2 regions of the Paenibacillus sp. V4I5 genome follow, and region 1 is predicted to be linked to the other one. Evidence: predicted binding sites of a transcription regulator. Region 1 holds the regulator's gene; the other holds the start of a gene.
What was found. Region 1 encodes CtsR, which represses protease genes until heat stress. Its sites were predicted from a motif close to ATGGTCAATAAAGGTCAAACA; they were not measured.

Region 1 (15,863 bases):
GGTTAGTTCGGTAGGCGAAGTGATCTGGAAAGGTCCGGCATAGAAGGTAAAAGCCCCGTAGCCAAAATCGAACGAAACCCCTAGAGGTATCCTGAGTACGGCGGGTCACGTGAAACCCCGTCGGAATCCGGCAGGACCATCTGCCAAGGCTAAATACTCCCTAGTGACCGATAGTGAAGCAGTACCGTGAGGGAAAGGTGAAAAGCACCGCGGAAGCGGAGTGAAAAAGAACCTGAAACCGTGTGCTTACAAGAAGTCAGAGCCCTCTATATGGGTGATGGCGTGCCTTTTGTAGAATGAACCGGCGAGTTACGTTCCCGTGCGAGGTTAAGTTGAAAAGACGGAGCCGCAGCGAAAGCGAGTCTGAATAGGGCGCTTTAGTACGTGGACGTAGACCCGAAACCGTGTGATCTACCCCTGTCCAGGGTGAAGGTGAGGTAACACTCACTGGAGGCCCGAACCCACGCATGTTGAAAAATGCGGGGATGAGGTGGGGGTAGCGGAGAAATTCCAATCGAACTCGGAGATAGCTGGTTCTCCCCGAAATAGCTTTAGGGCTAGCCTCGGATGTTGAGTTGTGGAGGTAAAGCACTGATTGGGTGCGGGGCCCGCCAAGGGTTACCAAGTCCAGTCAAACTCTGAATGCCACAAACTTAAATCCGGGAGTCAGACAGTGAGTGCTAAGATCCATTGTCAAAAGGGAAACAGCCCAGACCATCAGCTAAGGTCCCCAAGTGTGTGTTAAGTGGGAAAGGATGTGGAGTTGCACAGACAACCAGGATGTTGGCTTAGAAGCAGCCACCATTGAAAGAGTGCGTAATAGCTCACTGGTCGAGTGACTCTGCGCCGAAAATGTAACGGGGCTAAACACGCCACCGAAGCTATGGCTTGCACTTTAGTGCATGGGTAGGGGAGCGTTGTATGTACGTAGAATTCTGACCGTAAGGACAGGTGGAGCGCATACAAGTGAGAATGCCGGTATAAGTAACGAAAAGATCAGTGAGAATCTGATCCGCCGAAAACCTAAGGGTTCCTGAGGAAGGCTCGTCCGCTCAGGGTAAGTCGGGACCTAAGGCGAGGCCGAAAGGCGTAGTCGATGGACAACAGGTGGAAATTCCTGTACCACCGTAGCCGTTATGAGCAATGGAGTGACGCAGAAGGATAGTGACGCGAGCTGATGGATGCTCGTCCAAGCAGTGAGGCTGATGTGTAGGCAAATCCGCACATCGTTAAGGCTGGGCTGTGATGGGGAGGGAAATTTAAGTACCGAAGGTCATGAGTTCACACTGCCAAGAAAAGCTTCTAGCCAGGCGAAGGTGCCCGTACCGCAAACCGACACAGGTGGGTGAGAAGAGAATTCTAAGGCGCGCGGAAGAACTCTCGTTAAGGAACTCGGCAAAATGACCCCGTAACTTCGGGAGAAGGGGTGCCTCGGTAGGGTGAATAGCCCGAGGGGGCCGCAGTGAAAAGGCCCAAGCGACTGTTTAGCAAAAACACAGGTCTGTGCGAAGCCGCAAGGCGAAGTATACGGGCTGACGCCTGCCCGGTGCTGGAAGGTTAAGAGGAGTGGTTAGGGCGCAAGCCCGAAGCTATGAATTGAAGCCCCAGTAAACGGCGGCCGTAACTATAACGGTCCTAAGGTAGCGAAATTCCTTGTCAGGTAAATTCTGACCCGCACGAATGGCGTAACGACTTGGGCGCTGTCTCAACGAGAGATCCGGTGAAATTTTAATACCTGTGAAGATGCAGGTTACCCGCGACAAGACGGAAAGACCCCATGGAGCTTTACTGCAGCTTGATATTGGACTTTGGTACGATCTGTACAGGATAGGTGGGAGCCTTTGAAGCCTGAGCGCCAGCTTGGGTGGAGGCATCGTTGGGATACCACCCTGATCGTATCGGAGTTCTAACCTAGTACCGTGATCCGGTATGGGGACAGTGTCAGGTGGGCAGTTTGACTGGGGCGGTCGCCTCCTAAAATGTAACGGAGGCGTTTAAAGGTTCCCTCAGAATGGTTGGAAATCATTCGCAGAGTGCAAAGGCATAAGGGAGCTTGACTGCGAGACCTACAAGTCGAGCAGGGACGAAAGTCGGACTTAGTGATCCGGTGGTACCGAATGGAAGGGCCATCGCTCAACGGATAAAAGCTACCCTGGGGATAACAGGCTTATCTCCCCCAAGAGTCCACATCGACGGGGAGGTTTGGCACCTCGATGTCGGCTCATCGCATCCTGGGGCTGAAGTAGGTCCCAAGGGTTGGGCTGTTCGCCCATTAAAGCGGTACGCGAGCTGGGTTCAGAACGTCGTGAGACAGTTCGGTCCCTATCTGTCGCGGGCGTAGGAAATTTGAGAGGAGCTGTCCTTAGTACGAGAGGACCGGGATGGACGTACCGCTGGTGTACCAGTTGTCTCGCCAGAGGCATCGCTGGGTAGCTATGTACGGAGGGGATAAGCGCTGAAAGCATCTAAGCGCGAAGCCCCCCTCAAGATGAGATTTCCCAGTATGTAAGACCCCTTGTAGACGACGAGGTTGATAGGTTCGAGGTGGAAGTGCAGCAATGCATGCAGCTGACGAATACTAATCGGTCGAGGGCTTAACCAATAAACCTAAAATTCTAACTTTACGCAAGTTTCGTATCTAGTTTTCAAGGCGCAAACACGCTTTGACTGTTTGGTGATGATGGCGGAGGGGACCCACGCGTTCCCATCTCGAACACGACCGTTAAGCCCTCCAGCGTCGATGGTACTTGAACCGCAGGGTTCTGGGAGAGTAGAACGTTGCCAAGCACAAGATAAAGCCTTTTTGAGAGAAATCTCAAGAAGGCTTTTTTGTTTTTATTTCGAATAAAACTGTAGGTAAGGTCAACAATAGTAAGGTTCACTTTTGGTTGTCGGATCATTAAGGATTGGATTTGAGAGCAGTACTTGTCAAAAAGAAAGGAAATGATTATAATCTAGTTAAGGTCAAAGAAAGTCAAAGTCAATTTACTTCTGGCAATCTGGGAGGACGAATTGATGCGCAACGTATCAGAAATTATTGAACAGTATTTAAAACATGTCCTGCAGCAGAGTTCCGAAGGGGCCATTGAGATTCAACGCAATGATTTAGCTGATCAGTTCCAATGTGTGCCTTCCCAAATCAATTATGTGATCAGTACAAGGTTTACCTTGGAAAAAGGTTACATTGTGGAAAGCAAGCGCGGCGGTGGTGGATACATTCGTATCCAAAAAATCGAGCTCAAGAGTCACGGGTCCATTTTAGACCACATTTTCCGCACGATTCATACACACATTGATCAAGTTACTTCAGAAGGACTAGTATACCAACTGCAGGAAGGCCACTATATTTCAACACGAGAAGCTAACCTGATTCGGGCAGCAATTTCGAGAGATGTGTTGACCTTCAAGCTCCCGCTGCGCGATGAAATTCGGGCCAAGATTCTTAAAGCAATGCTGATATCCTTGCTTAGCAGATGAGGAGGCATATGAAATGATTTGTCAGGAATGCGGTAAACGACCGGCGACTCTTCATTTTACAAAGATTGTGAATGGAGACAAGAACGAGTTCCACATTTGTGAGAATTGCGCTCGTGAGAAGGGTGAAATGATTCCCGGAACTTCCAACGGATTTTCGATTCACAATCTGTTATCAGGATTACTTGATTTCGAACCGTCATCTCTATCCGCTGCAAAGTCTCAGGCGATCCGTTGTGAGAGCTGTGGCCTTACGTATTCTCAATTTAGTAAATTAGGACGTTTTGGTTGCGGATCATGCTATCAAAGCTTTTCAGAAAAATTAGATCCTCTCTTTAAAAGGGTGCATGGAAATATCGTTCACGTTGGGAAAGTGCCTAAGCGAAGTGGCGGCATCATCCAATGTAAGCGGGAAATTGATACGCTCAAGAAGGATATGATGACTTGTATCGAACAAGAAGAGTTCGAACAGGCTGCAAAGATTCGTGATCAAATTCGTGAAATTGAGAAGAAAATTGCGGGTATGTGAGTTTGTAAGGAGGTGTGAATCCAGTGACATTACAGCGGTTTACAGCAGATGCATTGAGCGAGTGGATGAAAGGTGAAGGACCTGAGTCGGATATCGTCATCAGTAGTCGGATCCGCATTGCTCGTAACCTTAGGGACTACCCCTATCCAATGCTAGCGACTAATCAACAATCACAAGAAGTACTGGAACATTTGTCCGGTGTGCTTGAAAATGATGAGTTGGAGACGATAAGCAATTTTTCACTCATTCCTCTATCGGATTTGAATGAGCTTGAGCGAATGGTTCTGGTAGAAAAGCATTTAATTAGTCCTAATTTAGCTAACGAGTCCAGAAATGGCGCCGTTATTTTAAGCGAAAATGAATCCATCAGTATTATGATCAACGAAGAGGATCATCTTCGCATACAATGTTTATGTCCGGGTTTTCAGATTAAAGAAGTATGGGATTTGGCGAACCAAATCGATGATATCTTTGAAACACAGCTGGATTACGGGTATGACGAAAAGAGGGGCTACTTAACAAGCTGCCCTACGAATGTCGGTACCGGGATCCGCGCTTCGGTGATGATGCATTTACCGGCGCTAGTGCTAAGCCAACAAATCAATCGGATTTTATCAGCTGTTACGCAAGTTGGGTTGACGGTTAGAGGATTATACGGGGAAGGCAGCGAAGCATTAGGAAATCTGTTTCAAATATCGAATCAAATTACGCTGGGCCAGTCCGAAGATGAGATTATTGATAATTTACACAGTGTTGCAAGGCAAATTATAGAGCATGAACGTGCTGCGAGACATAAGCTGATTCAAGAGTCCCGAATGCGGATAATAGATCGTGTGAACCGTTCATTAGGTATTCTGTCTTATGCAGGAATCATGGATTCGAAAGAAGCCGCGCAGCGTTTATCAGATGTGAGACTTGGTATTGACCTTGGAATTATCAACAACGTTTCATCGAATGTTTTGAATGAACTGTTGGTGATGACGCAGCCTGGTTTTCTTCAACAATATGCCGGTGAGAAATTAAATGCCGAAGAGCGAGATATACGCAGGGCTGAGTTGATTCGCGAAAGATTTGGTAGGGTTTAAGAAAGATAAGATTCATCCTTTAGGATTTCTATAGATATACTAATTTTGGAGGTGTTCTCTATGATGTTTGGAAGATTTACGGAACGTGCGCAAAAGGTGCTCTCTCTTGCTCAAGAGGAAGCTGTTCGTTTAGGGCATAACAATATTGGTACGGAGCACATTTTACTTGGTCTTATTCGTGAAGGAGAAGGTATTGCCGCTAAAGCGCTCGTTGCTTTGGGCTTAGGTCTTGAGAAAATCCAAGACGAAGTTGAGTCGTTGATTGGCAGAGGACAAGAACAGCCTACCAACATTGCGTATACACCTAGAGCGAAGAAGGTTATTGAACTTTCGATGGATGAAGCGAGAAAATTAGGTCACACGTATGTGGGGACTGAACATATTCTACTCGGGCTTATTCGCGAAGGAGAAGGTGTTGCTGCAAGAGTCCTTAATAACTTAGGTGTCTCTTTGAATAAAGCACGTCAACAAGTCCTTCAATTGCTTGGAAGCAGCGAAACTGTGTCACCAAGCCATGGTAGTAATCCGAATGTGAACACACCTACTTTGGATGGTTTAGCGAGAGATTTGACGGCGTATGCCAAAGAGGGTCATCTGGATCCTGTGATTGGTCGCAGCAAAGAAATTGAGCGTGTCATTCAAGTGTTAAGCCGCAGAACGAAAAACAATCCGGTGCTGATCGGTGAACCAGGCGTTGGTAAAACAGCGATTGCTGAAGGCCTCGCACAGAAAATTATTAACAATGAAATTCCGGAAACGTTGAAGGATAAAAGGGTAATGACGCTCGATATGGGCTCTGTTGTAGCAGGTACCAAATATCGCGGTGAGTTCGAAGATCGTCTCAAAAAGATCATGGACGAAATTCGTCAAGCGGGCAACATCGTACTATTCATTGATGAGCTTCACACCTTGATTGGCGCTGGCGGAGCGGAAGGTGCAATTGATGCCTCCAACATCCTGAAACCGGCGCTTGCTAGAGGCGAGCTGCAATGTATTGGTGCTACAACGTTGGATGAATATCGCAAGTATATTGAAAAAGATGCGGCTTTAGAGCGTCGTTTCCAACCAATCACAGTAGATCAACCATCTCCTGAAGAAGCTATTCAAATCCTTTATGGGTTGCGTGATCGTTATGAAGCTCATCACCGTGTGAAAATTACGGATGCTGCGATCCAAGAAGCTGTAAAACTTTCCGATCGTTACATTACGGACCGTTTCTTACCGGATAAAGCAATCGATTTGATCGATGAGGCAAGCTCCAAAGTAAGACTACGTTCTTACACAACACCGCCTTCATTGAAACAGCTTGAGAGCAAGCTAGATAACATCCGTAAGGAGAAAGATGCAGCGGTTCAAAGTCAAGAATTCGAGAAAGCAGCTGGACTTCGTGATACGGAGCAGAAGCTTCGCGAAGAGCTGGATACAACGAAGAATGATTGGAAAGAGAAGCAAGGTCGTTTGGACACAGAAGTAACGCCAGATGATATCGCACAAATTGTGGCGAGCTGGACAGGAATTCCGGTAAGTAAACTTGCTGAAGAAGAAACAGAGCGTCTGCTCAAAATGGAAGATATTCTTCATGAGCGTGTCATTGGCCAAGAAGAAGCTGTTAAAGCGGTAAGCCGTGCCATTCGCCGCGCTAGAGCAGGTCTGAAAGATCCGAAGCGTCCAATGGGCTCCTTCATATTCCTCGGACCAACGGGTGTTGGTAAAACCGAATTAGCACGCGCATTAGCAGAATCACTATTCGGTGATGATAATGCGGTAGTCCGAATTGATATGTCGGAATACATGGAGAAGCACTCGACTTCTAGATTAGTAGGGGCGCCTCCGGGTTACGTTGGATACGAAGAGGGTGGTCAACTCACGGAGAAAGTACGCCGTAAGCCATACTCGGTTGTACTGCTCGATGAGATCGAGAAAGCACATCCAGAAGTGTTCAATATTCTATTGCAAGTGCTGGAAGATGGTCGATTAACTGATTCCAAAGGACGCACAGTAGATTTCCGTAACACATTGATTATTATGACATCCAATGTTGGCGCGGATATGATTAAGAAAAATTCTTCGCTTGGCTTTACTGCTGCTGTTGATGCAGGTAGAGATTACACCAATATGAAGGATAAAGTAATGGGCGAGCTCAAGAAAAGCTTCCGTCCTGAGTTTCTTAACCGTATTGATGAAATTATCGTGTTCCACTCCTTGGATGAAGCACATATTGCCCAAATTGTCACCCTGATGGCCGATGATCTTCGCAAACGTCTGAAGGAGCAAGAGGTTGATTTCTTGTTAACAGACAAAGCAAAGATGTTCCTTGCCAAAGAAGGATTCGATCCGACTTACGGAGCGAGACCGCTGCGCAGAGCCATCCAGAAGCATATTGAGGATCGCTTATCGGAGGAACTGCTCAGAGGCAACATTGCCAAAGGCGACTCCTTAACCATTGATGAGAAAGATGGCGAACTTGTTGTCCTGAAGGGCGAAGGCGTAACCGTAAAATAATGAAAGCAAAGAAGCATTTTGCTCCATCCTACCTAGGATGTAGCAAAATGCTTTTTATTTATCACAGCCCTCATCAATTGAGCTGTTTGACATTATTCATAAATATTTTGAATCTGATAAGAGACTAAATGGGAAAATATCTTTTACAGAACTTGCCGTTTTGCCAAAGAAGAGCGGTCTATCGACGGCATTGAATATGTAGCAGATAATAGCTCTTTTTCTACTTTGAACGTAATAAAGTTTGTTAAAATAAATAATGTATCTCAAACGGTATTAACCATGTTGATAAATATGTTAGAAATGAATAAAAAAATGTATGATAGAACTTGGATGCAGAAATAAACAAACAGTTATCACCTAGTTGGCTGAGTATAAAAGTAAGAATAAAGAACATAGAGAAAAGAATGAAACCTTTGGAAAAAAATTAATTTATTGGAAGAGTTTATAAAACTATTTGATTAATTGGGGAAGTGAATCTTAACTATGAAAAAGAAAACCATATATAAATGTACCAGTTGTGGTCAAGAGCATCCAAAATGGCAAGGTTCGTGCAGTAGTTGTCGTGAGTGGAATACCCTTGAAGAAGATGATGTTATAAACGCTCCTAGTGGTGGTCAGAAGGGCATAAACAAAAAGAAGAATGTTATCATAAACCGTCTTACAGATACCGTATCCCAAAACAGTGATAGGATTGTTACCAAGTACAATGAATTTAATCGTGTAATGGGAGGGGGAATCGTTAAAGATTCTGTTACGATTATTACGGCTGTTCCAGGTGCTGGAAAATCCACACTCTTATTGCAAATATCAGATGATGTGGCAAAGCAAGGATTGAAAGTGCTGTATGCTTCAGGTGAAGAAAGTGATAGTCAGATAAAGAGAAGAGCAGAACGAGTCTTGCAAGATATTCATAAAAACGTTTGGGTTTATTCTGATAATAGTTTGAATAATGTCTTAGGTTGTATTGACCAAGTAGACCCTGACCTCATTATTATTGATAGTATTCAAACTTTTGTATTAGAAGAATATCCGCAAAGACCTGGTTCACCCACGCAGACGATGGAATGCGCGAATACTCTCTTAAAGGTCGCAAAAGATGCACAAAGACCAAGAGCCATTATAATGGTTGGGCAGATGACCAAAGATAACGAATTAGCTGGATTAAGAGCATTAGAACACTTGGTAGATGCTGTTCTTGTTCTCGAGGGGGAGGAAGGCGAGGAGCTAAAACAGCTATTTTCGACTAAAAATCGCTACGCCAGCACAGGAGAGCTTGGATTTTTCACAATGGGTGAGCAAGGATTGACACCTATTGATAATCCCTCAGAGTTCTTTATGACACAAAGAGACGAGAATGATGTAGTTAGTGGAAGTGCATTGACAGTCGTTAAAGAAGGCACAAGACCTATCATTTTGGAAATAGAAAGTTTGGTATCAACCACGTTCATGCCATACCCAAGCCGGATTGCTGAGTGTTTAAAAAAGGACCATGTGAATACACTTATCAGCATCATGGAGCAAAGAGCCAATATCCCTCTTCATGATAAGAACGTGGTTGTTAAAACGACAGGCGGTATCCGTTTAAAAGAACAATCATCAAATTTAGCCGCGATAATGAGCATTGTATCTTCCTGCAAGAATCAAGGTATACCAAATGATACTGTATTTATCGCAGATATTGGATTAACGGGCGAATTAAAAAAAGTACCTACGTTAGAACTAAGAATTAGAGAACTTGAAAGAATGGGTTTCAAACGTGTCTATGTTGCGCTCAATGGATTGAAAAGCACAACTACGTTTTCTACAATAAAGGTAATCCCATGTAAGACATTGAGCCAAGTCATCCACTCTGTATTTGGCACTTCTTCTAAAGGCAAAGAGGAGAAAGCACCTTGGGATGAGGAAGATAATTAGTCAACGGCTATTGTTGAGCGTAAAAGACTTCAAGTTAAACGGTGAGTGACCTACATAAAGAAGTTACACAATCGACTCCTGCCAATTTGAACCATTAAATTGAATGATAAAGTTTCGAACTGCTATAAACTAAACTGGTTATTGTAAGAAAATTAGAACTATTCTTTCATTATTTACAACTTCTTTTAAAGGAATGAATTTTCCGTTATACTTAGTTGTAAGGATTTAGCAACTGGACTACATCCAGTAGTACAGTTCGGATTAAGAGTGTTAGGTTGGATCAAAGCAGCATGATTTTCGAATGTGAAATGTATTATATATGTAGAGGGATTGTTTTAAGAAGAATATTATAGACGGGACTCATTGGATATACTTCAAATGGTTTATTCAAATGTTATGAGCATTGGTTGGGATGCTGTCTAATCCAATCGTCTATTATATCGTGTAAAAGAATTTTTTTGAGAATTGGGCGTGCAGTCAAGAATCGATTTGGTTGACCGGAGAAGTAAGCGGTGTATCCCGGATTGATCAACGTGTGAAGGAAGCGGAAAAGCTCGGATTCCGTAGATTAATTATGCCGGAGAAAAGTTTGAAAGGATGGACTCATCCGTCCGGTATGGAGATTATCGGAGTGAACACGGTAGCAGAGGCATTGAAAGCGGCGCTGGGTTAACTCGTGGTCATTCAACCTGCAAGCCTTCAGGAGGAAAATGATGAGCAAAGAAGAGATAAAGCGAGACGTCATGAGCCAACTGCTGCAAATGGTAGCACCTGGTACACCGTTCCGTGATGGGTTAGAGAATGTCCTACGCGCCAAGACGGGTGGACTTATTGTTGTTGGATATAGTACAGAAGTAACGGAAATCGTGGATGGCGGTTTTTCCATAGATTGTGATTTTTCCCCCAATTATTTATATGAACTTGCCAAAATGGATGGCGCGATTATCCTCAGTGAGGACATCAAACGCATCCTATATGCGAACACGCAATTAATCCCAGATTCCTCTATCTCATCATCGGAGACGGGAATCAGGCATAGGACAGCCGAACGTGTTGCGAAGCAAACAAATAAGTTGGTTGTTTCGATTTCACAGCGGCGTAATGTCATAACACTTTACCAAGGTAATTTGCGTTACGCGCTGATAAGATATTGGTGTTATCCTGACTAAAGCGAATCAAGCGATCCAGACATTGGAGCGTTACAAAGTCGTACTGGATCAGTCGCTGACCAATCTAAGCGCATCCGAGTTTGAGGAATTGGTTACATTGCACGATGTTACCAATGTCATTGCAAGGTTTGAGATGGTACTGCGCATTAAGGCCGAGATTAATCGATACATTAATGAGTTAGGGAATGAAGGCCGCCTCATTAGCATGCAGCTTGAAGAACTTGTTGGGAATGCGGAACTTGAAGCGCGTTTGATCGTAAAAGATTATGTACGTGATTTATCGGAAGACCGCGTCAAAGAAATGCAAGCAGGCTTAAAGCGTTTATCCTCGGATGAACTGCTGGAGCCGCACCAAATCATCCGATTGCTTGGATATCCGCATACGAATTCTATTGCCGAAGAACCGGTGTCCCCTCGAGGGTTCCGAATTCTAGGGAAAATTCCGCGGCTGCCGTCTATCATTATTGCCAATCTGGTCGAAAAGTTTGGTTATCTGCCTCACATGATGATGGCGACTATTGAAGAATTGGATGAAGTTGACGGAATCGGAGAGGTGAGAGCCCGCGCCATTAAGGAAGGTCTCAAAAGAATTCAGGAACAAGTGTTCATTGACAGACATATTTAAACTAGATACAATCATAAAGTATCATTGTTGAGGTTTTGTTAAGGTGAGGCAGTTTTATGCAGTCGAGGTTTTATTAAGTCGAGATTAGGGTATAGTAAATCCAGAGGTGGACAAAAACATATGTTAACGAAATCAATTCCCAGTCTTTTTACAGTAGGGAACTTATTCCTAGGTGTACTGTCAATTATTCTCGCTTTCAGTGGTGAGCATGGAATTGCAGCAGTACTCGTCATTGTCGCTATGTTGCTTGATGGACTTGACGGACGTGTAGCCAGAGCTTTGAACGCACAAAGTGAGTTTGGTAAAGAGTTAGATTCGCTGTCCGATGTCATTTCGTTCGGTGTAGCACCAGCATTTATCATGTATGTGGTTGCATTTAATGATCCGAATGTGATTAGTCCTGCATTTGCTTGGATTGTTACCGCAATCTTCCCGATTTGTGGAGCTCTTCGTCTAGCTCGTTTCAATGTAGTTGCCGGTACGCCTGGTTATTTCATCGGTTTGCCAATTCCAGCTGCAGGCGGTGTACTTTGTACACTAGCATTGTTCGTGAATGAAATTAACGTGTATGTTCTGTTGGTCAGTACAATTCTATTGTCTTACTTAATGGTAAGTACAGTGAAGTATCCGAACTTCAAAAAAGCTGGAATTCCGAAAGCAGCGATCTGGATTACGCCAATTATCGTTGCTGTAGCTATTTTGATTGCTATCAAATGGCCGGAATCAATTTCTAAAATGATTTTCGTACCTCTATTAGCGTACGCGCTATATGGCCTAAAAAAAAACGTTGATGGGTTCTTCATCCGTCTCCGGAGAAAGAACAAAAGACGCGGCATGGACGACACGAATTCAGTGAAATCGGACGTTTAACACAGGTTTCGAAAATAAAAAGCATTTATTTTCTTCTGATGATTCAGAGAGAAAATAAATGCTTTTTTTTCGTCTTCATGACATGTTGAATAGTCCCAGTGTTGTGCATTTCTTCGATTCGTTCTCAACGACTTGCTCCAAATTAACGTCTAGGATGTTACTAAGTGCGGACATATAGAAGAGATTTCTACCCAGCTCCGTACTTACGACCTCAATGCATTGTTCACATAAGTGACCAGATACATGAGTACCGAGTACATCCTTGGCCTCATCCAAAGTCATCTCTGGATGATACTCTTGCTTGGCTGCATGAACCTGAATACATCCACATTCCGTAATAGATTTGACCACGGAACGATTAGTAGCTGCGCCAGACTGTTGAAACTTGGATAAGACGTCAAGCAGACTTCGGTGACGGAGTAACAATTCGGACACTTGATCCTGAAACTGCTTTAAAGTCAAGGAGCTCATTCCATCCACCTCGGGTGTGTTGGTAACTTCCAATTTCATTATAAAGGAAGCCCTCTAATATTTCAATTTTCCATGTAAAGAAGTGATTAACGTTGGAGAAATTGGAACATAATTGTAATAAGGCTTAAAACAAGTTTGATTTAGGGGGTGAATCTGTGATGAGGAAATGGGTACAAATCATTTTGGCCATCATGGGTGGTAGTTTAGGTTATAGTTGGAGTGATTCAATCCTTCGAAAGACAGCGTTAATGAGTGAAGCAGGACAAGTTATCTGGATTAATAGTTTATGCGCAGTAGGTATGTTCTTCCTTTCGTCATGGGTTGCTAGTCAGGGAATGAAGCTGCTTATGAGAGGCGAAAAGAATGTAGCGGATATCCCGGTATCCGATTTACTCTCAGGTACATTAGGATTAGTCATTGGACTGCTTATATCGGTATTGGTGTTCCCTGTTTTAGAGCAGGTGAAGTGGGCAGGTCCTTTTTTACCGTTCATTGTATCTGCCGTACTAGCTGTAATGGGGTTCCGTATCGGTTACAGCAAGCGGGAAGAGCTGGTTCAGATCATTGCAAAGAGCCGATCCACAGGGCCGGAGAAGCAGACACACCGTCCTTATGAGGAGCATAAGATTCTCGATACTAGTGTCATTATTGATGGCAGGATCGCTGATATTTGCAAAACAGGCTTTATCGAGGGAACCCTCGTTATTCCGGAATTTGTCTTGGAAGAGCTGCAGCACATTGCCGATTCATCGGATTTACTCAAGCGGAATCGCGGTCGACGCGGTCTGGACATTTTGAACAAAATCCAAAAGGAACTTGAAGTGAAAGTGCTCATTTACGAAGGAGATTTCGAGGAAATATCTGAAGTAGATAGCAAGCTAGTCCGGCTTGCAAAAGTACTGCAAGGCAAAGTGATTACGAATGATTTCAATCTAAACAAAGTATGTGAACTGCAAGGTGTTTCGGTGCTCAATATCAACGACCTCGCGAATGCAGTGAAGCCTGTTGTCCTGCCTGGTGAAGAAATCATAGTTCAAGTCATTAAGGATGGCAAGGAGCATGGACAAGGTGTAGCTTATCTGGACGACGGTACGATGATCGTGGTGGAAGGCGGGCGCGAATTCATTGGGATGACGCTCGAAGTGATGGTCACAAGTGTCCTTCAGACATCGGCGGGACGTATGATTTTCGCTAAACCGAAACTATTGGAAAAAGCACAGTAAAACCAGTATGATAAGGAGATGTAACATAGCTCTTACTAGTTGATGGGAAAGTATAAGTTTTATACTTTTGCTTTGCATCAACCTTGACAAACCGCTCGTCCTAAAAGGACGACGGAGTCGTTTATCCTTGGGCCTATGCTTACGAGAAAGCTTTCTATCAGAAAGCACTTAGTTGGAGGTCATATGGGGAAGCTAGGAGTTATCATCGTGGCAGCGGGCAAGGGCTCGCGAATGGGAACGGCTGAAAGTAAACAATACTTACAACTGGGACACAAGCCAATTCTGGTACATACCTTGCAATTATTTCAAAACATACATGAAGTGGATGAAATCATTCTCGTTGTTGGGGGAACTGATGTAGATCGCTGTAGAGGCTTTGTACAGGACCATGCTCTTTCCAAGGTCACTCATGTGCTAGCAGGAGGCGCCGAACGTCAAGATTCCGTTAGACGGGGGCTGGACTCCTTACAGAGGGATACAGCGTGGGTGCTCGTTCATGACGGTGTTAGGCCTTTCGCGAAAAAAGAACATGTGTTCGATTGCCTTGTGAAAGCGCAAGAACAGGATGCAGCTGTGCTGGCTGTTCCTGTTAAGGATACGATCAAAATCGTAGATACCGAGAAACGAATTCAATCTACACCTGATAGACGAAGCTTGTGGGCGATCCAAACGCCGCAAGCTTTTCGGTTTTCCCTTCTACAGGAAGCGCATGAACGGGCTCTTCAGGATGATTTCATGGGGACGGACGATGCGATGTTAGTGGAACGAATAGGAACGACGGTGCATGTGGTCGAAGGGGACTATTATAATATTAAGATTACGACACCGGAAGATTTGCCATGGGCAGAGTGGATACTACACAACGTAAGGGGAGAGGGACAGCTATGATTCGCGTAGGACAAGGATTTGATGTTCATCAGTTGGTGGAAGGCCGCAAGTGCATTATTGGAGGCGTGACAATTCCTTATGAAAAAGGGCTGCTCGGTCATTCCGATGCCGACGTACTGCTGCACGCTATTAGTGATGCTATTCTGGGCGCGCTAGGGTTAGGCGATATCGGAAAGCATTTCCCGGATACGGCTGCAGAGTTCAAGGATGCGGACAGTCTGGAATTGTTGAAGCAGGTTTGGCAGTTGGCTAAGGACAAAGGTTATCACCTTGGGAATACGGACTCTACCATCATTGCACAGAAGCCCAAAATGGCGCCGTACATCCCGCAGATGGTAGAAATTATTGCCGCTGCGCTAGATGCTAAGCCGGATCAAGTCAATGTGAAAGCTACGACGACGGAACAGCTTGGTTTCACGGGTCGAGGCGAAGGTATTGCTGCGCAATCGGTTGTTTGTTTAATTCGAGATGTGCTAGAATAGCAGGTATTATTGGGGAGAAGAGGGTACACACATGAATCAGCCTTTACGTGTGCGTTATGCACCTAGTCCGACTGGACATTTACATATTGGCGGTGCTCGTACAGCACTGTTTGATTATTTATTGGCGCGTCGTCATGGCGGTGCGTTCGTTGTTCGTTTTGAAGATACGGATCAAACGCGTCACAAAGAGTCGGGAATTGAAGATCAGCTGAATGGTCTAAGATGGCTTGGTTTAGAGTGGGATGAGAGCGTTGATATCGGGGGGCCGTACGGTCCTTATCGTCAGATGGAACGACTGGATATTTATAAGACGTATCTCGATCAATTGGTTCAGAGCGGCCATGCTTACCATTGCTATTGCTCGGAAGCGGATTTGGAGCAGGAGCGGGCAGAGCAAGAGGCGCGTGGTGAGATGGGTGGTTACTCTGGCAAATGCCGTAATTTGAGCGCTGAGCAGGTTTCTGCTTATCAAGCTGAGGGACGTATCCCTTCGACTCGTTTCCGTGTTCCGGAAGACCGGATTATCGGCTTTAAGGACAAGGTGCGTGAGTATGTTGAATTTGAATCCAATGGGATTGGCGATTTCATCATTGCGCGTGCCGATGGCATTCCAACCTATAATTTTGCTGTC
Region 2 (15,863 bases), 640 kb from region 1:
GTCGTTGCCATTGATGCGAAATTTAATGCAGAGTGGGGCGAGTGGGAAGTGTTCACGCATGGCGGACGCAACGCCACTGGCATCAAGACGTTGGAGTGGGCGAAGCGTATGGAAGAGCTTGGCGCGGGAGAAATTTTGCTTACTAGCATGGATGCAGACGGAACGAAGGATGGCTTTGATTTAAAGCTAACACGTGCCGTATCCGAGCTGCTCACGATTCCTGTTATTGCTTCCGGTGGAGCGGGTAAAGCGGAGCATTTCTACGATGTATTTACCGAAGGCAAAGCCGATGCAGGGCTGGCGGCAACCATTTTTCACTATAAAGAGTTAACGATTCAAGGGGTCAAAGATGACCTTAAAGGTAAAGGGGTTGAAATCCGATGACATTTTCAATAGATCAGATTACTTATGATGCACAGGGTCTTGTACCTGCCATCGTGCAGGACGCAGTCAGCAAAGAAGTGCTCATGCTTGCTTACATGAATAGCGAGTCATTGCAGCGTACGATACAAACAGGTGATACTTGGTTCTGGAGTCGTTCCCGTCAAGAGTTGTGGAACAAGGGGGCAACTTCCGGTCACACGCAAAAAGTAAAATCACTGCGCTACGACTGCGATGCAGACACGCTGCTAGTTCTCGTGGAACAAGTGGGACCTGCTTGCCACAATGGTACTTACACGTGCTTCACAGCTAACATTCCTCTGGGAGATGAAGGTTCTGTGCAAGAAGCCGTACCTGCTGCCTCTGTAGGTGATCGTTTCGCGATCCTTGGCGAGTTGGAAGCTGTGATTGCTTCGCGTGACGCTGAGCGTCCTGAGGGCGCTTATACCACGTATCTTTTCGAAAAAGGTGTCGATAAGATTCTCAAAAAAGTAGGCGAAGAAACAGCCGAAGTGATCATCGCAGCCAAAAACAAAGATAACGAAGAGCTTCGCTATGAAGCGAGTGATCTTATTTTTCACTTAATGGTCCTTTTACGTAATAATAAATTGCCTTTGGATGATATTATGAAAGAGCTGGCCAATCGGCACGTCAAAAAGTAAAAAAAACGACCTGGAGTGAATTCACGATGTTGATTGATTATCATACACATCATGTACGCTGCGGTCACGCCTCTGGGGAACTGGAGGAATACGTCAAACGCGGCATCGAGATCGGACTCACACAGTTGGGGCTTTCGGATCATATGCCGCTTTTGCATGTGGACCCTGCGACTTATTGGCCGGAAATGGCCATGCCGATGGAAGAACTGCCTCGTTATGTCGAGGAGTGTCTGCATCTTAAAGAGAAGTACAAAGATCAGATTGATATCCGTGTCGGGCTAGAGGGCGATTATATCGAAGGCTTTGAGACGGAGATTGCCGCAATCGTCAAAGCGTACCCATGGGACTATATTATCGGTTCTGTTCATTTCCTTGGCGAGTGGGATATTTCTGATTTTAGGCAGCTTGCGGGTTGGGATGGCAAGGATATTTATGCCGTTTATACCCAATACTACGAGGCAGTGAAGAAAGCAGTCCGAACTGGACTGTATGACTATATCGGTCATATAGATATGATTAAACGATTTGGTTACGTCCCGGATCGTGATCCGTGGGAGCTGGAGAAGGCGGCACTGGACACTGTGAAAGAATGTGGGCTTGCGATTGAGCTGAATGCTTCGGGCTTGCGCCACCCGTGTAAAGAGATGTTCCCGAGCCGCCGAATGCTGGAATATTGTCATAAGGTGGGAATTCCATTGACGATAGGTTCGGACGCGCACCAGCCGGATCGGTTGTCCCAATATTTGGACGAAGCTAGGGAACTCTTGAAATCCATTGGATTTAACGAATTAGCCACATTTTCTGCCCGAAAACGACATCTTGTGACTTTATAATTTCGACATGTTTCATGTATAATGAGTAGGAACTGTATAATCTATTTAATGAACCTTCGGAGGTAACCATTAACCATGCATAGCGACAATGTTAAAATCTTTTCCGGATCTTCGAATCCGAAGCTTGCGGAACGTATTTGTAAAGAGCTCGGCCAGCCGCTTGGACAAATTAAGCTTTCCCGTTTTAAAAGCGGAGAAATTTACTGTCTTTACGAAGAAACGATTCGTAACTGTGACGTATTCCTGGTACAAACTTTTTCCCATCCGATTAATGAGCACATGATGGAACTTCTGGTCATGATGGATGCGGCGAAAAGAGCTTCTGCAAGAACGATCAACCTTGTCATCCCTTACTATGGTTACTCTCGTCAAGAACGTAAAGCTGCTCCGCGTGAGCCGATTTCTGCTAAATTAGTAGCTGACTTGTTCAGTGCAGCAGGTGCAACTCGTGTTGTAACGATTGACCTTCATGCACCTGCGATTCAAGGCTTCTTCAATATTCCGGTGGATCATCTGACGGCTCTTGATCTTATCAGTGATTGCATCAAGAAGAAAAATTTACCTAACCCGATCATCGTATCTCCGGATGCGGGACGTGCGACAACTGCTGAAAAAATGGCGAACATTCTCGATGCGCCATTCGCGATGATGATTAAGAAGCGCCCAGAACACAATGAGTCTGTGATTACCCACGTCATTGGCGATGTTGCAGGACGTACACCGATCATTATCGAGGATCTGATTGATACCGGTACGACGATTGTCAACGTTGTTGAGAGTCTGAAGGAAAGAGGAGCGCATGACGTATATATTTGTGCGACACATCCTGTGTTCTCTGGACCAGCCCTGCAGCGTTTAGATCACCCTAGCATTAAGGAAGTTATCATTACGGACTCCATTGCGATTCCGGAAGGACATTCGGAAAAATTCAATGTGCTTTCAGTAGCTCCGCTGTTGTCTGATGCGATTCGCATTATTAATGAAGGTGGGTCCCTATCCTCCCTATTCAAATACGGTGGCGTTTAAGCGGAAGCTTAAAAAATCGCCTTTGAAAACGAAGGTTACTCTGGAAGTAGCTCGGCGTCGAATCTTGAACGAAATCCGGGAACTGCGGTACTCACGTAGGCTCACCTACGCTCCGTTCCTCGTTCCTCGGATTTCGTTCAACCTTCTCGGTTTTGAAAGCCGACTTTTTAAGCCTCGATTGAAATAGGATCTAAGGCAAAGTTCAAATGCAAAAATTCAAGACCAGATCTTACCTTCGGATTATGTTTTTGGCTTCCAAGCGATCTATGGTATAATTTGAGTGTAATCAAATTGCCGGAGGTGTCTTGCTATGGAAAAGATTAAGCGTGTGTCCGAAGCGCCAAAGCCTAAAGTTATCTCAATTAACATGGATGCCGCATTCTTTTTCGAGAGAGCGGTTCAATCTTTGGATCGGTTTCATTATGATAAGGCATTGAAATATTTCCGGCGAGCTGCAGAGTATGAGCAGGATAACCCTGTGAATCACTGCAATCTCGCAGGAGTTCTCTCCGAAATGGGCAATTATGACGAGTCGAACCAAATTCTGCAGCATGTCCTTGATACGATCGATCCCGAGATGACGGAATGTCACTTTTATATGGCAAACAACTATGCCAACATGGAAAATTTCGAGCAGGCCGAACAAGCGTTGGTTCGATATTTGGAAACTGACCCAACAGGTCAATTCATGGATGAATCCGAAGAAATGATGGAAATGCTGAGCTACGAGCTTGAACGTCCCGCCCCTCTCACTAGCATTAAGAGTCGAGAAGGGCTCTTCGAGCATGATAAAGCCCGTGCGCTTCTCGAAGAGGGGAAATTCGCCGAAGCTGTGAGGCAGTTAGAGAAATTGGTGAAGAATCAGCCTGATTTCACAGCTGCCCGCAACAATCTGGCACTTGCTTATTACTATATGGGGCAGTTTGAGAAGGCAATGGAAACGATTCGTGCGGTGCTCGATATCGATGCCGGAAATCTGCATGCGCTATGTAATATGGCCATTTTCCATCAGCATTTCGGTAACAAGGAGGAGTTAGCTGAGCTAACATCTCTACTTTGCAAGACATTTCCTTTTCAGCAGGATCATGTGTTCAAGCTTGCTACAACGATGGGTATCCTTTCTGAGCATGAGAAGGCATACCACTTGTTTAAGCGCCTGCTTAAAGCAGGAGACGGCACAGCAGACCCATGCCTCTATCATTATGCAGCGGTAGCAGCCAGCCATATCGGTCGATTCGGCGAGGCTTACCGCTATTGGAAGCAAGCTGAGAAGCTTGATCCCGGCGCCGAAATCTCCAAGTTTTACTTGGAGCAGCTGCGCTCACGCGAGAAGGTCGAAGGGCCGTTAACGTGGAGCTATCATTACCATCTGCCCTTTGAAGAGCAGTTTAGGGTGTTGGAGAAATCCACGCAAGGAATACCAGATCAATTGAAGAAAGATCCGTTGGTGCGATCCTCTTTCTTCTGGGCTTTGCGCCATGGTGATATCGAGACGAAGCTGCAGGTGATCCAAGCGTTCGGCTTGATTGCTGATAATGAAGTGAGAGATGCTTTGCAGGATTTCATCCTAGATCGTCAAGAAGATGACTATTTGAAACGGGTTGCGATTTTCGTGCTTCGCAGCATGGGGATCCGAGAGTCACTTCCTGCCTATCTTGAGAACCAAGAGATTACGGTAGAGGCCTCTCCTTACTCGCCGCATTTGCCCATTTGGGATGCCAAATGGCAGAGTGTGATGGAAACAGCGCTTTCCCATATGCACAAGCGCTACGATATGGTTCAACAGTATGATTTGGAAATACTATGGGTTGAATTTCTGACGAAGATCTACCCAGGCGTGCCTAAGATTCATAAATCCGAGGGCTGGGCGGCAGCGTTAGAATATTTGATCGCCAAAATGCATCGCCGAGCTATTTCCTATCAGGAAGTATCTACACGCTATGGTGTTACAGTCTCAACAGTAAGCCGCAATGTAAAGTTGATTGATGACACGTGCGGTTTGCGTGAGAAAATGGAAGCTATTTTTAACAAATTCACGAGTATTTGATAGCCAGTCTTTTGCCTTGTCGAAAGACCTGGCTTTCATACATAAATAAAGCGGAGCATACGAGGGCTGTCTTGCTGAAGCAAAACGCAGGCGATGCTTACGTAGATAGCTTTCCTGAGGAAAGCACCTAGGAGGGAAACCATATGTACAAATCAGTCGTTGTAGGAACAGGACCATCCGGTCTAACAGCAGCCATTTATTTAGCACGCGCCAACCTTAGCCCACTCGTTATTGAAGGGCCAGAGCCAGGCGGACAGCTAACCACTACTACCGAAGTAGAGAACTTCCCCGGCTTCCCTGAAGGGATTATGGGTCCTGAATTAATGGAGAATATGCGTAAGCAAGCAGAACGTTTCGGCGCCGAATTCAAAACCGGTTGGGTGAACTCTGTTGAGCTAACGAATCGTCCGTTTAAACTGCAAGTTGAAGGTCTTGGCGAGATCGAGACAGAAACACTGATTATCTCCACGGGTGCTTCTGCCAGATTGCTAGGAATTACCAATGAGAGAGAAAACATCGGACGCGGCGTAAGTACTTGCGCAACGTGTGACGGATTCTTCTTCCGCGGTAAAAAGATTGTTGTCGTTGGTGGCGGTGACTCCGCCATGGAAGAGGCGAATTTCCTTACTCGCTTTGCATCTGAAGTTCGCTTAGTCCACCGTCGCGATGAGCTTCGTGCTTCGAAGATTATGCAGGACCGTGCTCGCGGCAACGAAAAAGTGAAATGGGCACTGAATAATACACCGCTTGAAGTTATAGCTGGTGAAAAAGGTGTAACAGGCCTGAAGGTCAAAAATAACGTAACCGGTGAAGATGAAATCATCGAAACAGATGGTATCTTTGTAGCAATTGGCCATACACCGAATACGAAGTTCTTAGGTGGACAAATCGATACGGATGAGCAAGGCTATATTATTGTGAAGCCGGGCACGACGGAGACGAATATCCCTGGTGTATTTGCTTGTGGTGACGTGCAAGACACGAAGTATCGCCAAGCGATTACAGCGGCAGGAAGTGGATGCGCAGCTGCCCTGGAAGCTGAAAAGTTCCTAGAAGGCAACATCGTACACGATTGGAGCCAGTCGCTGTAAGTGGTCTGGAGTCTTTACAGCAAACGTGGAGGGCTAATCTCTCCACGTTTTCTCATTTCTTTGGGAGCTGTTGAATCTTGACCAGTTCACAGGCTTGACTTATAGTTGGAACAGGAGCATAAGTAAACCCCACAAAGTGACGCATAGCCTTCGAAGCATATTCCAATTACTTTGCGGGGACCCCGGAAAATATCCGAAAATTATATGAATATTCATGAGGTGACCTTGCAATGTCAGATCAGATTTATATCGGTGTAGATTTAGGCGGTACGAATATCAAAGTGGGTATCTGCGACGAGCAGGGGAAGCTGCTGCAAACGTTTGAAGGCCCTACAGGCGCGGAGAATGGTTCTGATTTTGTAATTGAGCGAATTGCGCAGTATGTACGCCAAGTTGTCGAAGAGTCTCCGTTTGAATGGGAGCAAGTGGCTGGTATTGGCGCAGGTTTAGCCGGATTCATGGATATTCCGGAAGGCTTCGTCAAATTCTCTCCAAATTTGCTATGGCATAATGTCCCTGCGAAGAAGATGTTGGAAGAATTTCTTGGTAAAACAGTTAAGATTGACAACGATGCCAATGTAGCTGCTTTAGGCGAAGCTTGGGCAGGCAGCGGAGCAGGAATTCCAAATGTGGTTTGCTATACGCTTGGAACAGGTGTTGGCGGTGGTATTATTATTAACGGGAAAATTTATCAAGGTTCTACGGGTATGGCTGGAGAGCTTGGTCATATGTCCGTTGTGCCCGACATTGAAGCGATTCAGTGTGGATGTGGACAAATGGGTTGTCTAGAAACAGTTTCGTCGGCAACAGGCATCGTTCGTATGGCCAATGAAGCGGTCGAACGCGGCGAGAAAACGTCATTAGCTCTTCATGAGAAGATTGAAGCGAAGCATGTCTTCGATGCAGCCAAAAGCGGAGATGAAGTATCTCTGCGCATCGTGAACCGTGCTGCATATTATATTGGACGTTCGATGGCTGCGATGGCTGTTATTGTTAACCCGAAACGATTCATTATCGGTGGTGGTGTTTCTAAAGCAGGGGAAATTTTATTCCAACCGATTCGCGAAACCTTTAAGAAATACACGCCAGAGACAGCCTCAGAAGGTGTTGAGATCGTTGCTGCAACGCTCGGTAACGACGCAGGTATCGTAGGCGCTGCTGGTTTGAATTTAAGATAGACGTAAAACGTACTGTTCGTATGGTTAGCGGATCTGAGTTGACCTGCGAGAAGCACTCCAAAGGAAGGTGTCATTCATGGAAGAAAACCACCCTTTAGCGAAACTGGTCATAATTACAGGAATGTCAGGTGCAGGTAAGACGATTGCCGTACAGAGTCTAGAGGATCTAGGATTCTTCTGCGTCGATAATTTACCTCCTGTGCTGATTCCTAAATTTGCTGAGTTGATCGAGCAGTCGATGGGGAAAATCGGCAAAGTGGCACTGGTGATTGATTTGCGAGGGCGTGAATTTTTCACTGCACTTCAGGAGTCGCTTCGTTATATTCAAGAGAATTACACGCTTAGTTATGAAATTCTATTCCTAGATGCTACCGATGCGACGCTAGTACAGCGTTATAAGGAAAGTCGCCGCCGTCACCCGCTAGCTCCCGATGGAGCGCCGCTTGAAGGTATTGGTCTTGAGCGTAAACTGCTGGAAGAGCTGAAAGGCCTAGCCACACAGGTTATTGACACAAGCACGCTTAAGCCGGTGCAGCTCAAAGAAAGAATTATTTCCCGGTTTACCAATTTGGAAACAAACCGCATATCTATAAATGTAATCTCCTTCGGATTTAAGTATGGTGTCCCTATTGATGCTGATTTAATCTTCGATGTTCGCTTCTTGCCAAATCCACACTATGTAGAACAGCTTCGTCCACAAACAGGTCAAGATCCTGATGTGTATGACTACGTGATGAAGTGGAGCGAAACGCAAGAGTTCCTGAATAAGCTGCTCGATATGCTAAATTTCTTAATGCCTCAATATAAAAAAGAAGGCAAGAGTCAGGTTGTTGTTGGCATAGGTTGCACTGGAGGTAAACATCGATCCGTCGCCATCACTGAATATCTCGGTAAGGTGATGGGGAACAGCGAAACCGAAACCGTGCGTCTGAGTCATCGAGATGCCGAGCGGGACCGTGTATAAGCAGTCCTACGATTAAGAGGGTGAAAGAAGTATGGAACATGTTGAATTACAACGCAAGCCCAGAATAGTCGTTATTGGCGGTGGAACAGGTCTTTCGGTTATGCTTAGAGGATTGAAGGAGAAGCCGGTTGATATTACAGCCATTGTGACGGTAGCCGATGATGGAGGAAGCTCTGGTATTCTCCGGAATGAATTGCAGATGCCGCCTCCAGGTGACATTCGCAGCGTGCTAACGGCCCTTGCTGATGTCGAGCCCTTGTTGTCGCTTATTTTGCAATATAGATTTCAGGTGGGTACAGGTTTAGCTGGACACAGTCTGGGAAATCTAATACTAGCAGCTCTTACGGATATTACAGGTGACTTTGTCACTGCGGTTCAGGAGATGAATCGGGTATTTGCTGTCAGAGGCCGGGTGCTTCCCGCATCGAATCAAGCTATCGTGTTGAAAGCGATCATGGAAGATGGTACCTTAGTCGTAGGCGAGTCCAAGATTCCAAAAGCGGATGGACGCATCAAGCGTGTATTCATCGAGCCAGCCAACGTGACACCGCTAGCTGAAGCCGTTCAAGCTATACGCGAAGCGGATGCTATATTATGCGGCCCCGGCAGTTTATATACCAGCTTGCTGCCGAATCTACTTGTCCCTGGGATCGCGGAAGAGATTGTTAAATCGAATGCTGTAAAGTTGTTCATCTGCAATGTGATGACACAGCCAGGCGAAACCGACGACTACTCAGTCAGCGATCATCTGGATGCCATTTATGATCACTTGGGCCAACATTTGTTTGACTATGTGATTGTGAATAATGGGGAAATCCCTCCGCAAGTCCAGGCGAGATATGCGGAAAAGGGTTCGAAAGCGGTTCATTTGGACCTAGAAGAAGTCACGAAGAGAGGGTATCGGATTATCGCTGATCGACTCGTGCTATTTCGTACCTACCTTCGTCATGATGCAGAGAAATTGAGTGACCATATTTATCAGCTCGTCGAAAGCTGGATGTTAAGGAAGAAGTGAGTCCCTTGTCCTTTGCGGCAACAACCAAAAAAGAATTGACGCTAATTACAGATGCGGAAGCATGTTGTGAAAAAGCGGAGCTGTCGGCATTGATTCGAATGAATGGATCTGTGCAGTTAACCAGCCAACGCGTCGTACTTGATATTTCAACCGAAAATGCAGCTATTGCTAGACGGATATACACGCTCATCAAAAAGACGTACAAATTGCACACCGAGCTGCTCGTGCGTAAAAAAATGCGTTTGAAGAAGAATAACGTGTACATTGTTAGAGTTCCTGGTCAGGTCCAGGAGCTGCTCAGTGATCTGAAAATTGTTTCCGAAGGCTTCATCTTCACCACGGGAATTAACAAAGAGATCATTCGAGGCAACTGCTGCAAACGGGCCTATCTTCGTGGGGCATTCATGGCTGGAGGCTCGGTAAATAACCCCGAGGGTTCTTCTTACCATCTCGAGATTGCCTCGATTTACGAGGAGCATTGCAAGGCGTTATCGCAGCTTGCGAACAAATTCGACTTGAATGCCCGCTGCATCGAACGCAAAAAAGGGTTCGTCTTGTATATCAAGGAAGGCGAGAAGATTATCGAGTTTCTAAGTATCATTGGCGCACATCAAGCGCTTCTGCGCTTTGAAGATGTCCGAATTATGAAGGATATGCGTAACTCGGTAAATCGTATTGTCAATTGTGAAACAGCGAACCTCAACAAGACGATTGGTGCAGCTGTTAGACAGATCGAAAATATCCGTCTCCTGCAAAGGGAGGTCGGACTGGATAGCTTGCCTGAGAAGCTAAGAGAGGTTGCCGAGATTAGACTTCAGCATCCCGATCTGAATCTCAAGGAGGTTGGCGACATGCTTAAGGGCAGTGTAAGCAAATCTGGCGTCAATCATCGTCTACGAAAAATCGATGAATTGGCTGAAAAACAGCGGAATTCGTAGATAAGAAGGCCCTGTACAGTGCATCTATAAGTTTTTCTCATTTTTTCTAGTGTACTTCAGGGAAAAATGCTATAATGTTAAAACATAGGTAAAGCACTGTTATCAATAGTAATTCATATAAGCTCCATATTAGGGGGAATTAGTTCCATGTCCAGACGTCCAGTCGTTGTGAAGTTGAGAACAGGACTTCATGCCAGACCTGCGGCATTGTTTGTTCAAGAGGCGAATAAATTTTCATCTGAGATCTTTGTTGAGAAAGATGAAAAGAAAGTGAATGCGAAAAGCATCATGGGAATTATGAGTCTTGCGATCAGTACAGGGACCGAAGTCTTCATAAGTGCAGAAGGTTCGGACGCCGAGCAGGCTGTAAACGCTTTAGTCACATTAGTCAGCAAGGAAGAATTGGAAAACCAATAATCCTTCAAAAGCTTCCTTTCGAGGAGGCTTTTTTGCGAGTGAAGTGGCCGTACCGTACAGCGAAGTTTAATAAGTGTCAAATTTGTTAACAATTAGGGAAATTAGCAACCTTTTTCTCTTGTCGACGTCTAATGAACGTGGTCAACGAAGGAAAGGGCTATTTGCCATTTCCACCGTGCTGCATTCAAATGTTAAAGGAGCCAGAGAAGAGAATGAAATTGAATTCGCTAAAAAAAGAGGTTACCCTCCTGCTTGCGTTGATCGTGTTTCTTGCTAGTACGATCGTAGCTCCGGCAGCTCATGCGGTATCGACAAGCTCGTCCTTCATTTTACTTTATATCGATAAGTCAGAAGCGTTCGTGAATGAGGAGCAAATCCATTTGGAGTCTCCGTCTACGATTATCAATGGCAGTACATTCGTACCTGCTAAGTTTCTTGGGGATACGATGGGTTTCAAGGTGGAGTGGAATGATGCTTCACGGACCATACAGATGACTCCTCCGGGTTACGACATTGTTCTCGATGTTGATCATAAGACAGTGACGACTAATGGGGTAGATACACCTTTCGACACGGTTGCTGCGATCGTAAATGGGAAGCTTCTGGTGAAGCTTACTTGGTTGGCAGACTATATGGGCGCGAAGTATAAATATAACAACGAACTCCGTCGAGTGGAAATCGTACACTTTAAGTCGCCTGAGGGCATCTACATTGACCAGGATAGCAATTCCAGACCGGTAGCCAAGTTTACAACAGCGAAGCCTACATACCGTCTTGGAGAGCCTGTGAAGTATCTTGATCTAAGCTATGATCCCGATGCGGAAGGTATTGCGTCCTATGATTGGGCAGGCAATCAGGAAGCTTTTTTCAAACCAGGTAAATATCCGGTTACTTTGACAGTTAAAGATCGTCACGGGCATGTAAGTAAATTGTTCAAGAGCTTTGTAACGGTAGTTAACGAACCCTATTTGACTGAAGTGGAATACCCGATTTATACGAAGCCGGTTGGTGGTTTCATCAAGTCGGACTGGGGCACGATTTGGGCTCATTTCAATGAGATGCCTCTTTTGCCTAAGAAAGTAACTGAGGTTCCAGGACGTACGCTTCTAGTGAGTGACAGTCCGGAAGAGTTTTTTGAGAGTGGTATTTTGTACCGCGACAACATCAATGGTAAGGCACGACTGTATGCCGATCACATCAATGGTACGAAGCAAAAGATGACCATGGCCATATTCGCAACGAATAACTCGGATAAACCGGTTAAAATCAAGACAACGAACAAAGGAGAGGTATATCCTTCCGTTTATGCGAATTTGATCGGTAGTGAAGCGTCAGTTGACTTCCTTTTAGGCAATGTATACACGGACGAACTGACGGTTCCTCCTCATGAGACTTACGTGTATGCGAAGCTTCCGGACTTTTATCCGGGGCAGGGTGTGAACTTATTTTACGATGTGGAAACAGACGGTGAGCTGCAAATCTCATTCGGTGTAACGGATCGCATGCTGACGCCAACGATTGCACAAGAGCTTCCGTTATTGGGCTTCACAGGCCATGTACGAGGGACGTTCCCGATATCGGAGATTAAATGGGATATAGACGCCACAAGCTTCACAAAAACGTCGGTACTAACGATCGGGGATAACAAGACAGATCCGTTCGTTAAAGGGTATGACGTGATGCGGAAGCAGAATGTCGAGAACGGCGGTAATTATGGCGTAGTCTATAAAATCCATGCGGATAAGCCGCGCAAAATGGCTGTAATGATTATGGCCAAAGGCGGCGTGTTCAAAGGACCGTTCAAAATAAACGGTGAGATCATTCCGGTACCATATTCCGGTGTCATCACAGCATTTGACGGAATGCAAGTGCTCGCTCGTACAACGGGTACGGAAGATGCGCTGGACATCGAGTTCACGCCTCCGGCAGGCTCGGCTTTCCCGATTGACCTGATTTTCTATCCGCTGGAAGATAAAAAATAAAAAAAAGTTTGAAAAGATAGGAGCCTTCGGAGACTAGTTAATAACACTAGTACTTCGGGGGGCTTTTATTTTTATGTTTATGAGTTTACGGCAGCTGTGAGGAGTGGAAAGTGACGAATAGGGTTCCATACGAGGCGTAAAAAAACCAGCCGCACGGCCGCTCGTTTGAGCAATCATGCAGGCTGGTTTTTATTCTACAAATTAGACGCGCTCGATGACTTTATCGATGAGTCCGTATTCGGCCGCTTCCGCAGCACTCATGAAATTGTCCCGGTCTGTATCCTTTTCAATGCGCTCGAAAGTTTGACCCGTGCGCTCTGCTAGGATTTTGTTCAGGTTGTCTCTCATTTTCAAAATACGCTTAGCGCGGATTTCGATGTCTGAGGCTTGACCTTCAGCACCACCTAGTGGTTGGTGAATCATGACTTCACTGTTTGGCAAAGCATAGCGTTTGCCTTTGGCACCTGCTGTGAGGAGGAATGCCCCCATGGAAGCCGCCATACCAACGCAGATCGTGGATACGTCTGGCTTAATGAACTGCATCGTGTCAAAGATGGCCATACCGGCTGTAATGGAACCGCCAGGGCTGTTGATGTAAAGCGAGATATCTTTATCAGGATCTTGTGCGGCCAAGAAAAGTAGCTGAGCAATGATGGAATTCGCCACAACATCGTTGACACCCGTGCCTAAGAAAATAATGCGGTCCTTCAGCAAGCGAGAGTAGATGTCATACCCTCTTTCACCGCGCGCGTCCTGTTCGACGACCATAGGAATAAAACTCATGAGAATGACCTCCTTGGGGTGGGTACATGGTTTAAAAGATTGATGCTTGGAGTCAATGTCATCATTGAATTATGAAATTGATCTCCTTTGTACATACTGTTTACAGTATCTACAAGTATGATAACGAAAAAACCTCTGAAGGTCAAGAAAGGTCAAACTAACAACAAAAAAAATCAGCAACAATGCTGATTTTGGCCATTCTGCTGCTGATTCTGCTGAAATTCTTATGAACGCGCCCGAAAGGAATCGAACCTTTATCTCAGGCTTCGGAGGCCTACGTCATATCCATTGGACCACGGGCGCATAAAAAGTTAAAAAGTGAAGCAAGGGTTATTATATGTCAGACGCCCAGAAAAAGCAAGACAGTAAGCCCTTTCAGCCCAGATTAGTGAAAAATGTTTGAACAAATGTTGAATCTGGAAAGATTATTGGTTATAATGAAAAAGTAAGTTATCAGAAAACATTCACGCTTAACAATCTTCAGTGAATTCAACTTTCTGATGTGTGAATTGTGCAAGGAACTTTTTTTTCGCCCGGGTGGGACGCAAAATGTATACCCGGGACATAAAACGTCCATCGACGGATCAGGAGCGTTATAAGTCGTCATATGAGAGAAATACTTGACATTCAGAAACAGCTCTTGCCGGATCTCATGGACATCATGAAGAAGCGGTACTCGATTCTTCATCATATCTTAGTCTCAGGTGTTGTCGGACGTAGAACGTTAGCTTCTTCACTCGATATGACTGAACGCGTGCTGCGCGGGGAAGTTGATTTCCTTAAGGAGCTTGGACTTCTCGAATCGGATGCCACAGGGATGAAGATTACAGAGTCCGGCCGTCAATTGCTTGAAGACATGCAGCCCATCATTAAGATGGCTTTTGGATTGACGGACTTGGAGGAAAGCATTGCTAAGTCGTACAGCATCTCGCAAGTGATTGTTGTTCCGGGAGACTCCGACACTTCGGTATTTACGAAGAAGGAGCTAGGACGTGCAGGTGCAGCAGCACTCCGCAAGTATGTGTCCAAAGATGATATCATCGCTGTAACCGGCGGATCTACGATGGCGCAGATTGCCAATAACCTGGCGATATCCTCTTCCATGAAAGGCAGCTGGTTCGTACCTGCTCGCGGTGGACTTGGTGAGAGTGTGGATATGCAGGCGAATACCATTGCTTCTATTATGGCCAAGAAAACAGGCGGTAAATACCGATTGCTGCATGTACCGGATCATCTCGGGGAGGAAGCGTACCAATCGCTTATCCAAGATCCGCAAATTCAAGAAGTTGTTGACGCAGTTCGCAGTTGTCGCATCGTTGTACACGGTATCGGGGATGCTATGGTCATGGCACGCAGACGTAAGGTCGACGCGGAGACGACACGCAGTCTGGAAGCCGAAGGTGCTCTCGCAGAGGCGTTAGGGTACTATTTTGACCGCCAAGGCAATGTGGTTCACAAGATGCCAACCGTAGGACTTCGTCTGGAGGATCTTCAGCGTATTGAAGTCGTCATTGGTGTAGCCGGCGGGAAGAGTAAAGGGGAAGCAATAGCTTCCGTGCTTCGTCATGGACAGGAAGATGTTCTTGTGACCGATGAGGCAGCAGCTTTGGAAATTATGAAGCATGTTTAATGAAGACGAAAGACATCATAACGTATGCCTTCATCAGCTGCGTTTTGAAATATAATTATTTATTTAATCTTAGGAGGAATTGGCTATGACAACAAAAGTAGGTATTAACGGTTTCGGACGTATTGGTCGTAACGTATTTCGCGCAGCTTTGAACAACTCAGAAGTACAGATCGTTGCAGTAAACGATTTGACTGACGTTAAAACATTGGCTCATTTGCTCAAATATGACACAACTCACGGTAAACTAGACGCTACAGTTGAAGCTGGTGAAGGCGAATTGATCGTTAACGGTCGTTCCATCAAAGTTTTTGCTGAGCGTGACCCTGGGAACTTGCCTTGGGCATCTGTAGGCGCAGAAATCGTTATCGAATCTACTGGTATTTTCACAGCTAAAGAAAAAGCATCCCTTCACTTGAAAGGCGGAGCTAAGAAAGTTATCATTTCCGCTCCAGCTTCCGACGAAGATATCACAATCGTACTTGGTGTTAACGAAGATAAATACGATCCAGCAGCTCACACAATTATCTCCAACGCTTCTTGTACGACAAACTGTCTGGCTCCTTTCGCGAAAGTTATCAACGATAGCTTCGGTATCGTAAAAGGTATGATGACAACTGTTCACTCTTACACAAATGACCAATCCGTGCTTGACGTTCCTCATAAAGATCTTCGTCGTGCTCGCGCAGCAGCTGAGAACATCATTCCTTCCAGCACTGGTGCAGCAAAAGCAATCGGTCTTGTTCTTCCTGAACTTAAAGGCAAATTGAACGGTATGGCTATGCGTGTTCCTACACCTAACGTATCCGTTACTGATTTGGTAGTTGAATTGAAAGTTAACGTAACAGTTGACGAAGTAAACGCAGCTCTGAAACAAGCTTCCGAAGGCCCGCTTAAAGGCATTCTGAACTACACAGAA

Region 2: clpP (ATP-dependent Clp endopeptidase proteolytic subunit ClpP) is a predicted target of CtsR. The motif match lies at 13,456-13,476, and genes of this name have one in related genera.

Annotation. Positions count from the first base shown of each region.
Region 1 covers NZ_JAUSZB010000002.1:4,250,812-4,266,674, reverse strand. Annotated here, with positions in the region: rRNA gene QFZ78_RS21395 (23S ribosomal RNA) at 1-2,602, shown strand, start outside; rRNA gene rrf (5S ribosomal RNA) at 2,671-2,787, shown strand; gene QFZ78_RS21385 (CtsR family transcriptional regulator) at 3,016-3,477, shown strand; gene mcsA (protein-arginine kinase activator protein McsA) at 3,491-4,003, shown strand; gene mcsB (protein-arginine kinase McsB) at 4,069-5,088, shown strand; gene clpC (ATP-dependent protease ATP-binding subunit ClpC) at 5,149-7,590, shown strand; gene radA (DNA repair protein RadA) at 8,074-9,504, shown strand; partial or broken gene QFZ78_RS21360 (DNA repair protein RadA) at 9,992-10,177, shown strand; partial or broken gene disA (DNA integrity scanning diadenylate cyclase DisA) at 10,218-11,298, shown strand; gene pssA (CDP-diacylglycerol--serine O-phosphatidyltransferase) at 11,419-12,168, shown strand; gene QFZ78_RS21345 (hypothetical protein) at 12,244-12,639, opposite strand; gene QFZ78_RS21340 (PIN/TRAM domain-containing protein) at 12,795-13,862, shown strand; gene ispD (2-C-methyl-D-erythritol 4-phosphate cytidylyltransferase) at 14,046-14,750, shown strand; gene ispF (2-C-methyl-D-erythritol 2,4-cyclodiphosphate synthase) at 14,747-15,232, shown strand; gene gltX (glutamate--tRNA ligase) at 15,264-15,863, shown strand, end outside.
Region 2 covers NZ_JAUSZB010000002.1:4,888,644-4,904,506, forward strand. Annotated here, with positions in the region: gene hisF (imidazole glycerol phosphate synthase subunit HisF) at 1-384, shown strand, start outside; gene hisIE (bifunctional phosphoribosyl-AMP cyclohydrolase/phosphoribosyl-ATP diphosphatase HisIE) at 381-1,043, shown strand; gene hisJ (histidinol-phosphatase HisJ) at 1,070-1,876, shown strand; gene QFZ78_RS24355 (ribose-phosphate diphosphokinase) at 1,952-2,902, shown strand; gene QFZ78_RS24360 (tetratricopeptide repeat protein) at 3,213-4,949, shown strand; gene trxB (thioredoxin-disulfide reductase) at 5,093-6,040, shown strand; gene QFZ78_RS24370 (ROK family glucokinase) at 6,271-7,218, shown strand; gene rapZ (RNase adapter RapZ) at 7,295-8,182, shown strand; gene QFZ78_RS24380 (gluconeogenesis factor YvcK family protein) at 8,214-9,197, shown strand; gene whiA (DNA-binding protein WhiA) at 9,203-10,135, shown strand; gene QFZ78_RS24390 (HPr family phosphocarrier protein) at 10,283-10,552, shown strand; gene QFZ78_RS24395 (copper amine oxidase N-terminal domain-containing protein) at 10,765-12,534, shown strand; gene clpP (ATP-dependent Clp endopeptidase proteolytic subunit ClpP) at 12,736-13,317, opposite strand; tRNA gene QFZ78_RS24405 (tRNA-Arg) at 13,549-13,620, opposite strand; gene QFZ78_RS24410 (sugar-binding transcriptional regulator) at 13,925-14,947, shown strand; gene gap (type I glyceraldehyde-3-phosphate dehydrogenase) at 15,033-15,863, shown strand, end outside.